Regions from separate parts of the Streptomyces sp. B21-105 genome, predicted to be linked through region 1. Evidence: predicted binding sites of a transcription regulator. Region 1 holds the regulator's gene; the other holds the start of a gene.
The links. Region 1 encodes HrcA, which represses chaperone genes, less so after heat shock. Its sites were predicted from a motif close to TTNGCACTCNGNNNNNCNGAGTGCNAA; they were not measured.
Positions count from the first base shown of each region.

Region 2: groL (chaperonin GroEL) is a predicted target of HrcA. The motif match lies at 2,016-2,042, and genes of this name have one in related genera.

Region 1 is NZ_JARUMJ010000001.1:3,283,423-3,287,876, reverse strand. Features, by position in the region: gene hemW (radical SAM family heme chaperone HemW) at 1-20, shown strand, start outside; gene QA802_RS14830 (DUF3097 domain-containing protein) at 156-959, opposite strand; gene QA802_RS14825 (MBL fold metallo-hydrolase) at 993-1,721, opposite strand; gene hrcA (heat-inducible transcriptional repressor HrcA) at 1,883-2,899, shown strand; gene dnaJ (molecular chaperone DnaJ) at 2,900-4,036, shown strand; gene QA802_RS14810 (nitronate monooxygenase) at 4,233-4,454, shown strand, end outside.
Region 2 is NZ_JARUMJ010000001.1:4,296,639-4,301,092, forward strand. Features, by position in the region: gene QA802_RS19255 (Uma2 family endonuclease) at 1-148, shown strand, start outside; gene groL (chaperonin GroEL) at 230-1,852, opposite strand; gene QA802_RS19265 (cold-shock protein) at 2,322-2,528, opposite strand; gene QA802_RS19270 (MoaD/ThiS family protein) at 2,980-3,255, opposite strand; gene thrC (threonine synthase) at 3,252-4,454, opposite strand, start outside.

The sequences.
Region 1 (4,454 bases):
TGCGGGACCTGGTGGACTGAGGGGTCGAACCCCCGCGACAGCGGGGAGCACGACCTGCTCGGCCGCGTGGACGAACTGATCGACGGATCACCTCCGCGCGGGCGGAGAGCAGTCCACCGGTCCCGGTGAAGCAACGGCTCGGCATGCGTCAGGGCTCAGGGCACGGTCACGTGGTCGATGAGACGCTCGACACATCCCAACAGTTCCGGTTCCAGGTCCCGGTAGGACTCCACCCGCTTCAGGAGCGCCTGCCACACCGCCCCGGTGTTCTCCGACGGCCAGCCCAGCGCCCGGCACACGCCCGTCTTCCAGTCCTGGCCGTGCGGGACCCGCGGCCACCCCGCGATCCCCAGGGACGCCGGTTTCACGGCCTCCCAGATGTCGATGTACGGATGTCCGACGACCAGGGCGTGCTCGCTGGTCACCGACTGCGCGATGCGCCACTCCTTCGTTCCCGGCACCAGGTGGTCCACCAGGACGCCCAGCTTCGCGTCCGGGCCGGGACCGAACTCGGCGACGATCGACGGCAGGTCGTCCACCCCCTCCAGGTACTCCACGACCACGCCCTCGACGCGCAGGTCGTCGCCCCACACCTTCTCGACCAGCTCGGCGTCGTGCCGGCCCTCGACGTAGATACGGCCGGCGCGGGCGACCCGGGCGCGGGCGCCGGGGACGGCGACCGAACCGGAGGCGGTACGGGTGGGACGTACCGGTCCAAAAGGCGGTCTGACGAGGGTCACAACCCTGCCCTCCAGCAGGAAGCCGCGCGGCTCCAGCGGGAACACCCGGTGCTTGCCGAAGCGGTCCTCCAGGGTCACCGTGCCCGCCTCGCAGCGGATCACCGCGCCGCAGAAGCCGGTGCCGGGCTCCTCCACCACCAGGCCGGGCTCCGCCGCGACCTCGGGAACCGGCGCCGGCTTCTTCCAGGGAGGGGTCAGGTCGGCGGAGTACTGGCGCATTCTGATGACGATAGGAGAATCCCGGCTGCGGGCTTACGGCGACACGCCGAACCGCGCCGCGAGCGCGTCCCGCTGCGCCCGCACGAACGCCGCGTCCACCACGGCCCCGTGACCGGGCACGTACCGCGCGTCCTCGCCGCCGAGGTCGAGGAGCCGGTCGAGGGCGGCGGGCCAGCGCGACGGAACGGCGTCCGGGCCGGCCTGCGGGTCGCCGGACTCCTCGACCAGGTCGCCGCAGAAGACCGTCTCGGGCTCGCCGGGCGCCGCACCCGGGACGAGGACCACCAGGTCGTGGGAGGAGTGTGCGGGGCCCAGGTTCGCCAGCAGGACCTGCCGGCCGGCGCCCAGGTCGAGCGTCCACTCCCCGGAGACGAAATGCCGGGGCCGGACGAGCGTGTCCGCGGCCTCCGTCGCCACCGCCTCGTCGACGCCCTGCCGGACCGCGTCCTCCCTCAGTTCGTCGGCCCGCACGGAGTCGATGCCCACCGCCCCGAACACCTCCGCGCCGGCGAACGCCGCCGCACCCAGCACATGGTCGAAATGGGGGTGCGTGAGCGCGAGATGAGTCACACGCCCGCCGGCGAGCGCCTCACTCTGCGCCCGCAGCAGCGACCCCTCCGCCAGGGTCGATCCGGCGTCGATCACGAGCGCCGCGCCCGCCCCGACGACCAGCCCCACCGTGCAGTCCCAGCCCGGCAGCCGGCACCGGCCCACTCCGGCCGCGACCCGCTCCCATCCCAGCTCTTCCCAAGTCATTGTCATCCCGCGACGCTAACCGCACGGCATCCATGCCGGGCACGACCTTGCCCCGGGTGTACCCCACAGCCGTACACTGGCCGGGGAACGCTGGCACTCGCATGTGAAGAGTGCCAAACGCGAGGGCCCAGGGGACTGGGGGACGAAATTCTGGAGGTGTGCGCGCGATGCTGAGTGAACGCAGGCTCCAGGTGCTGCGCGCCATCGTCCAGGACTACGTCGGCACCGAGGAGCCCGTGGGCTCCAAGGCGCTCACCGAGCGGCACAACCTCGGCGTCTCCCCGGCGACGGTCCGCAACGACATGGCCGCCCTGGAGGACGAGGGGTACATCGCCCAGCCGCACACCAGCGCCGGGCGCATCCCCACGGACAAGGGCTACCGGCTCTTCGTCGACAAACTGGCCGGCGTCAAGCCGATGACCGGCCCCGAGCGGCGCGCCATCCAGAACTTCCTGGACGGCGCGGTCGACCTCGACGACGTCGTGGCGCGGACGGTACGGCTGCTCGCGCAGCTCACCCGGCAGGTCGCCGTCGTGCAGTACCCGTCGCTGACCCGTTCGACCGTGCGGCACGTGGAGCTCCTCTCGCTCGCGCCCGCCCGCCTGATGCTGGTGCTGATCACGGACACCGGTCGGGTCGAGCAGCGGCTGGTGGACTGCCCGGCGCCGTTCGGGGAGTCCTCGCTGGCGGATCTGCGCGCGCGGCTCAACAGCCGCGTGGCCGGCCGCCGGTTCTCGGACGTGCCGCGGCTGGTGGAGGATCTGCCGGAGGCCTTCGAGGCCGAGGACCGCGGCACCGTCACGACGGTGCTCTCCACCCTGCTGGAGACGCTCGTCGAAGAGAACGAGGAGCGGCTGATGATCGGCGGAACCGCCAATCTCACCCGCTTCGGACATGACTTTCCCCTCACCATCCGGCCCGTCCTGGAGGCCCTCGAGGAGCAGGTCGTGCTCCTCAAGCTCCTTGGCGAGGCGGGGGATTCGGGCATGACCGTACGCATCGGTCACGAGAACGCCTATGAGGGGCTCAACTCCACTTCGGTGGTGTCGGTCGGCTACGGTTCGGGCGGCGAGGCAGTCGCCAAACTCGGCGTGGTCGGACCGACCCGCATGGATTACCCGGGAACGATGGGAGCGGTACGAGCGGTGGCACGGTACGTCGGACAGATCCTGGCGGAGTCGTAAGTGGCCACGGACTACTACGCCGTCCTCGGCGTGCGCCGCGACGCGTCGCAGGAAGAGATCAAGAAGGCCTTCCGGAGGCTCGCGCGCGAGCTGCACCCGGACGTCAACCCGGACCCGAAGACCCAGGAGCGGTTCAAGGAGATCAACGCCGCCTACGAGGTGTTGTCGGACCCGCAGAAGAAGCAGGTCTACGACCTCGGCGGCGACCCGCTGTCCCAGGCGGGCGGCGGTGGCGCCGGCGGCTTCGGGGCGGGTGGCTTCGGCAACTTCTCCGACATCATGGACGCGTTCTTCGGCACGGCGTCGCAGCGCGGGCCGCGCTCGCGCACCCGGCGCGGCCAGGACGCGATGATCCGGCTGGAGATCGACCTCGAGGAGGCCGCCTTCGGCACCACGAAGGACCTCCAGGTCGACACGGCGATCGTCTGCACGACGTGCAGCGGCGAGGGCGCCGCCCCCGGCACCAGCGCCCAGACGTGCGACATGTGCCGCGGCCGCGGCGAGGTGTCGCAGGTGACCCGGTCCTTCCTGGGCCAGGTCATGACCTCGCGGCCGTGTCCGCAGTGCCAGGGCTTCGGCACCGTCGTGCCGACCCCGTGCCCGGAGTGCGCCGGCGACGGCCGGGTCCGTTCCCGTCGCACGCTGACGGTGAAGATCCCGGCCGGCGTCGACAACGGCACCCGCATCCAGCTCGCGGGCGAGGGCGAGGTCGGCCCCGGCGGCGGCCCCGCCGGCGACCTGTACGTGGAGATCCACGAACTGCCGCACGCGCAGTTCCAGCGGCGCGGCGACGACCTGCACTGCACGGTGACCCTGCCGATGACGGCGGCGGCCCTGGGCACGAAGGTGCCGCTGGAGACGCTGGACGGCCTGGAGGAGGTCGACATCCGGCCCGGCACCCAGTCCGGTCAGTCGATCCCCCTGCACTCCCGGGGCGTCACGCATCTGCGCGGCGGCGGGCGCGGCGACCTCATCGTGCACGTCGAGGTGCAGACGCCGACGAAGCTGGATCCCGAGCAGGAGCGGCTGTTGCGGGAGCTGGCGAAGCTGCGGGGCGAGGAGCGGCCCACGGGGCAGTTCCAGCCCGGGCAGCAGGGGCTGTTCTCACGGCTGAAGGACGCCTTCAACGGGCGGTGACGGGTGGGGGTGCGGCGGGCTGTTTCCGCCCCCGCCGCCCCTTCCCTTTCCCGTCCCCGGGGGCCGCGCCCCCGGACCCCCGCTTTCGGCCCCGAAAGGGCCTCGTCCTCAAGCGCCGGACGGGCTGACGGTGACACCGGATGCCAGGGGGAAGGGTTGATTCGGACTTGTTCGGAGGACGTGACAACATGCCGTCATGTCCTCCGCGCTGACCGATCTCTTCCCACACCCGATCGTGCAGGCCCCCATGGCGGGCGGTGTCTCCCTCCCGCAGCTCGCGGCCGCCGTGTCCGAGGCGGGCGGCCTCGGTTTCCTCGCGGCCGGGTACAAGACGGCCGACGGCGTGTACCAGGACATCAAGCAGCTGCGGAGCCTCACCGGCCGCCCCTTCGGCGTCAACCTGCTCATGCCGCAGCCC
Region 2 (4,454 bases), 1.0 Mb from region 1:
CGACGACAACACGATCGTCGTGTTCAGCGAGCCCAAGGACGGCCGCTACCAGCAGTCCGACCCCTACCCCTGGGGTGCCGTCGTGCCGCTTCCCGCTCCGGTGAGCGTCACCCTCGACACCGAAGAACTGAAGGAGTACGCCGACTGAAAAGCCCGAGGGCGGCACCCCAGCCGTAGCCGGGGTACCGCCCTCGGGCCGAAGGACAGTCGATCAACCGGAACCGGTCGATCAGAAGTCCATGTCACCGCCCGGCATGCCGCCGCCGGCGGGCGCAGCGGCCTTCTCCGGCTTGTCGGCGATGACGGCCTCGGTGGTGAGGAACAGCGCGGCGATGGAGGCCGCGTTCTGCAGGGCGGAGCGCGTCACCTTCGCCGGGTCGATGATGCCCTCGGCGATCATGTCGACGTACTCGCCGGTCGCGGCGTTCAGGCCGTGGCCGACCTGGAGGTTGCGAACCTTCTCCACGACGACGCCACCCTCGAGACCACCGTTGACGGCGATCTGCTTGAGCGGGGCCTCGAGCGCGATGCGCACGGCGTTGGCGCCGGTCGCCTCGTCACCCTCGAGCTCCAGCTTCTCGAAGACGGCGGACGCCTGGATGAGCGCCACGCCACCACCGGCGACGATGCCCTCCTCGACGGCGGCCTTCGCGTTGCGGACGGCGTCCTCGATGCGGTGCTTGCGCTCCTTGAGCTCCACCTCGGTGGCGGCGCCGGCCTTGATGACCGCGACACCGCCGGCGAGCTTCGCCAGGCGCTCCTGCAGCTTCTCGCGGTCGTAGTCCGAGTCGCTGTTCTCGATCTCGGCGCGGATCTGGTTGACCCGGCCCGCGACCTGGTCCGAGTCGCCGGCACCGTCGACGATGGTCGTCTCGTCCTTGGTGATGACGACCTTGCGGGCCTTGCCGAGCAGGTCGAGGGTCGTGTTCTCGAGCTTGAGACCGACCTCCTCGGAGATGACCTCGCCGCCGGTGAGGATGGCGATGTCGTTCAGCATCGCCTTGCGGCGGTCGCCGAAGCCCGGGGCCTTGACCGCGACGGACTTGAAGGTGCCGCGGATCTTGTTGACCACCAGGGTCGACAGGGCCTCGCCCTCGACGTCCTCGGCGATGATCAGCAGCGGCTTGCCGCCCTGCATGACCTTCTCGAGGAGCGGCAGCAGGTCCTTGACGTTGGCGATCTTGGAGTTCGCGATCAGGATGTACGGGTCGTCGAGGACGGCCTCCATACGCTCCATGTCGGTGGCGAAGTACGCCGAGATGTAGCCCTTGTCGAAGCGCATGCCCTCGGTGAGCTCGAGCTCCAGACCGAAGGTCTGCGACTCCTCGACGGTGATGACGCCTTCCTTGCCGACCTTGTCCATCGCCTCGGCGATGAGCTCGCCGATCTGGGTGTCGGCGGCGGAGATGGAGGCCGTGGAGGCGATCTGCTCCTTGGTCTCGACATCCTTCGCCTGCTCGAGCAGGGCGCCGGAGACGGCCTCGACGGCCTTCTCGATGCCGCGCTTGAGGGCCATCGGGTTGGCGCCGGCGGCTACGTTGCGCAGGCCTTCCTTGACGAGGGCCTGGGCGAGGACGGTCGCGGTGGTCGTACCGTCACCGGCGACGTCGTCCGTCTTCTTGGCGACTTCCTTGACCAGCTCGGCGCCGATCTTCTCGTACGGGTCCTCGAGCTCGATCTCCTTGGCGATGGAGACACCATCGTTGGTGATCGTGGGGGCGCCCCACTTCTTCTCGAGGACGACGTTGCGGCCCTTGGGGCCGAGCGTCACCTTGACGGCGTCCGCGAGCTGGTTCATGCCGCGCTCGAGGCCGCGCCGCGCCTCCTCGTCGAACGCGATGATCTTGGCCATGTGAAGTGGTCCCTCCAGGACTGGGGGTGATTCCTTCGGACCGCGCCCGCGCCCGCGACGGACGGCTCGCCGGCCGGGTGGTTCCTTGCCCCACCTGGCCTGCGGGCCTCACCGACCCGGTCCTTCGTTGTCACTCTCACCTTCAGAGTGCTAACGCCAATGATTAGCACTCGCCCATGCCGAGTGCAAGCGCCTCGGGACGATCCGCAGGTGAACAGGGTGCGTCCGGGCCCGCCGCGCGCCCGGCGATGGCGGGGGCGGGGGCGACGGCGGGGGGGGGAGGGGCGGGGCGGGCGGGGAGCGGGGACGTCGCCCCCGGGATCCCGTCCAGCCGCCGGGCATGCCGAAGGGCCCGTGCCCCGGGAGGCGCGAGCCCTTCGAACATGAAACAGCAGGTGAAACAGCAGGTAGAACTACAGATGAAACTGCGGGTGAAACAGAAGAACGACGCTGTCAGTCGGCGCGTGCTTCAGCCGGTCGCGAGACGGACCATGTCCGCCTGCGGCCCCTTCTGGCCCTGCGAGATCTCGAAATCGACCCGCTGACCCTCTTCCAGGGTGCGGTAGCCGTCCATCTGAATCGCGCTGTAGTGGACGAAAACATCCGCACCACCGTCGACCGCGATGAAGCCGTACCCCTTCTCCGCGTTGAACCACTTGACGGTGCCCTGAGCCATGCCTAACTCCCCTATTACTGGCCCTTGCACAGACCCACACTTCATGGATCCGGGTCAGACCTCACCCCCCAGTTGGTTGGGGGCGTGCGCCGGAACGCGTCGACCGCGGCTGAATGTATCTGCCCAACTGCCGTCTGCAACAGGTCAGTCGGACGAGAATTCTGGACGTACGGGATCCGGAATGTGGCGCAAATTCGCCAGAATTCAGGGCAAGTCGGGCCCTGTAAATGCCACAAAAGCCACAAAAGCAGCGCGCACTTTGGCTGCTTCTTGTCGGGCGCGGGCGGAAATAAAAGGCCCCGGGACCCGTGATCAGGACCGGGTTCCCCAACTGTACCGCGCTCAACCACACTGAATTGCCCCCTCCGCTTCTATCGCGGAGAGGGCAATTGCGTGAACTCTCGGTAATCGCTGTTACCTACGGTTACTACCGGCGGGTACTGACCGTCGGTCAGCCACCGGCGACGGCCGGAATGATCGATACGCCGGCGCCGTCCGGAGTCGCCGTCTCGAGGCCCTGCTCGAAGCGGACGTCGTCGTCGTTCACGTACACGTTGACGAACCGGCGCAGCTTGCCCTGGTCGTCGAGGACGCGCGCGGCGATGCCGGTGTGGTTCTTCTCCAGGTCGGAGATGACCTCGCCGAGGGTCACGCCCTCGGCCGGGACCTCGGCCTGACCGCCGGTGTAGGTGCGCAGGATGGTCGGGATGCGAACAGTGACGCTCATGATGCGAGGCCAGCCTCTCGGAAAGAGTCCAGGTTGGGGCGGATGGTCGCGGTGAGTCCGGTGCCGGCCACCGCGTCCAGGGTCTTCAGGCCGTCGCCCGTGTTCAGGACGACGGTGGTCTTCGTCGGGTCCAGCAGACCGTTCCCGATCAGCTTCCTCGTCACGCCCACGGTCACACCGCCGGCCGTCTCCGCGAAGATGCCCTCGGTCCGCGCCAGCACCTTGATCGCGTCGACGATCTGCTCGTCGTTCACGTCCTCCACCGCGCCGCCGGTGCGCCGGGCGATGTCGAGGACGTACGGGCCGTCCGCCGGGTTGCCGATGGCCAGCGACTTGGCGATGGTGTTCGGCTTCTGGGGGCGGACCACGTCGTGCCCGGCCTTGTAGGCCACGGACACCGGGGAGCAGCCCTCCGCCTGAGCGCCGAAGATCTTGTACGGCCGGTCCTCGACCAGCCCGAGCTTGATCAGCTCCTGCAGACCCTTGTCGATCTTCGTGAGCTGGGAGCCGGACGCGATGGGCACCACCAGCTGCTCGGGCAGCCGCCAGCCGAGCTGCTCGCAGATCTCGTACGCCAGCGTCTTCGAGCCCTCGGCGTAGTACGGCCGCAGGTTGACGTTGACGAAGCCCCAGCCCTCGCCCGCCGGGTCGCCGATGAGCTCGGAGCAGAAGCGGTTGACGTCGTCGTAGTTGCCCTCGATGCCGACGAGCTCGCCGCCGTAGATCGCGGCCATGACGACCTTGCCCTGCTCCAGGTCGTGCGGGATGAACACGCAGGAGCGGAAGCCGGCGCGGGCGGCGGCGGCGCCCACGGCGCCGGCCAGGTTGCCGGTGGAGGAGCAGGAGAGCGTGGTGAAGCCGAACGCGCGGGCGGCCTCGATGGCCTGGGCGACGACCCGGTCCTTGAAGGAGTGCGTCGGGTTGCCTGAGTCGTCCTTGATGAAGAGCTTCCCGGCGTCGACGCCCAGCTCGCGGGCCAGGTTGTCGGCCTGCACGAGCTTGGTCCAGCCGGGGTTGATGTTCGGCTTGTCGGCCACGTCCGCCGGGACGGGCAGCAGCGGCGCGTAGCGCCAGATGTTCGCGGGCCCCGCCTCGATGCGCTTACGCAGCTCCTCCGTGTCGTAGGAGGAGAAGTCGTACGCGATCTCGAGCGGGCCGAAACACTCCTCGCACGCGAAGACCGGACCGAGGGGGACGCG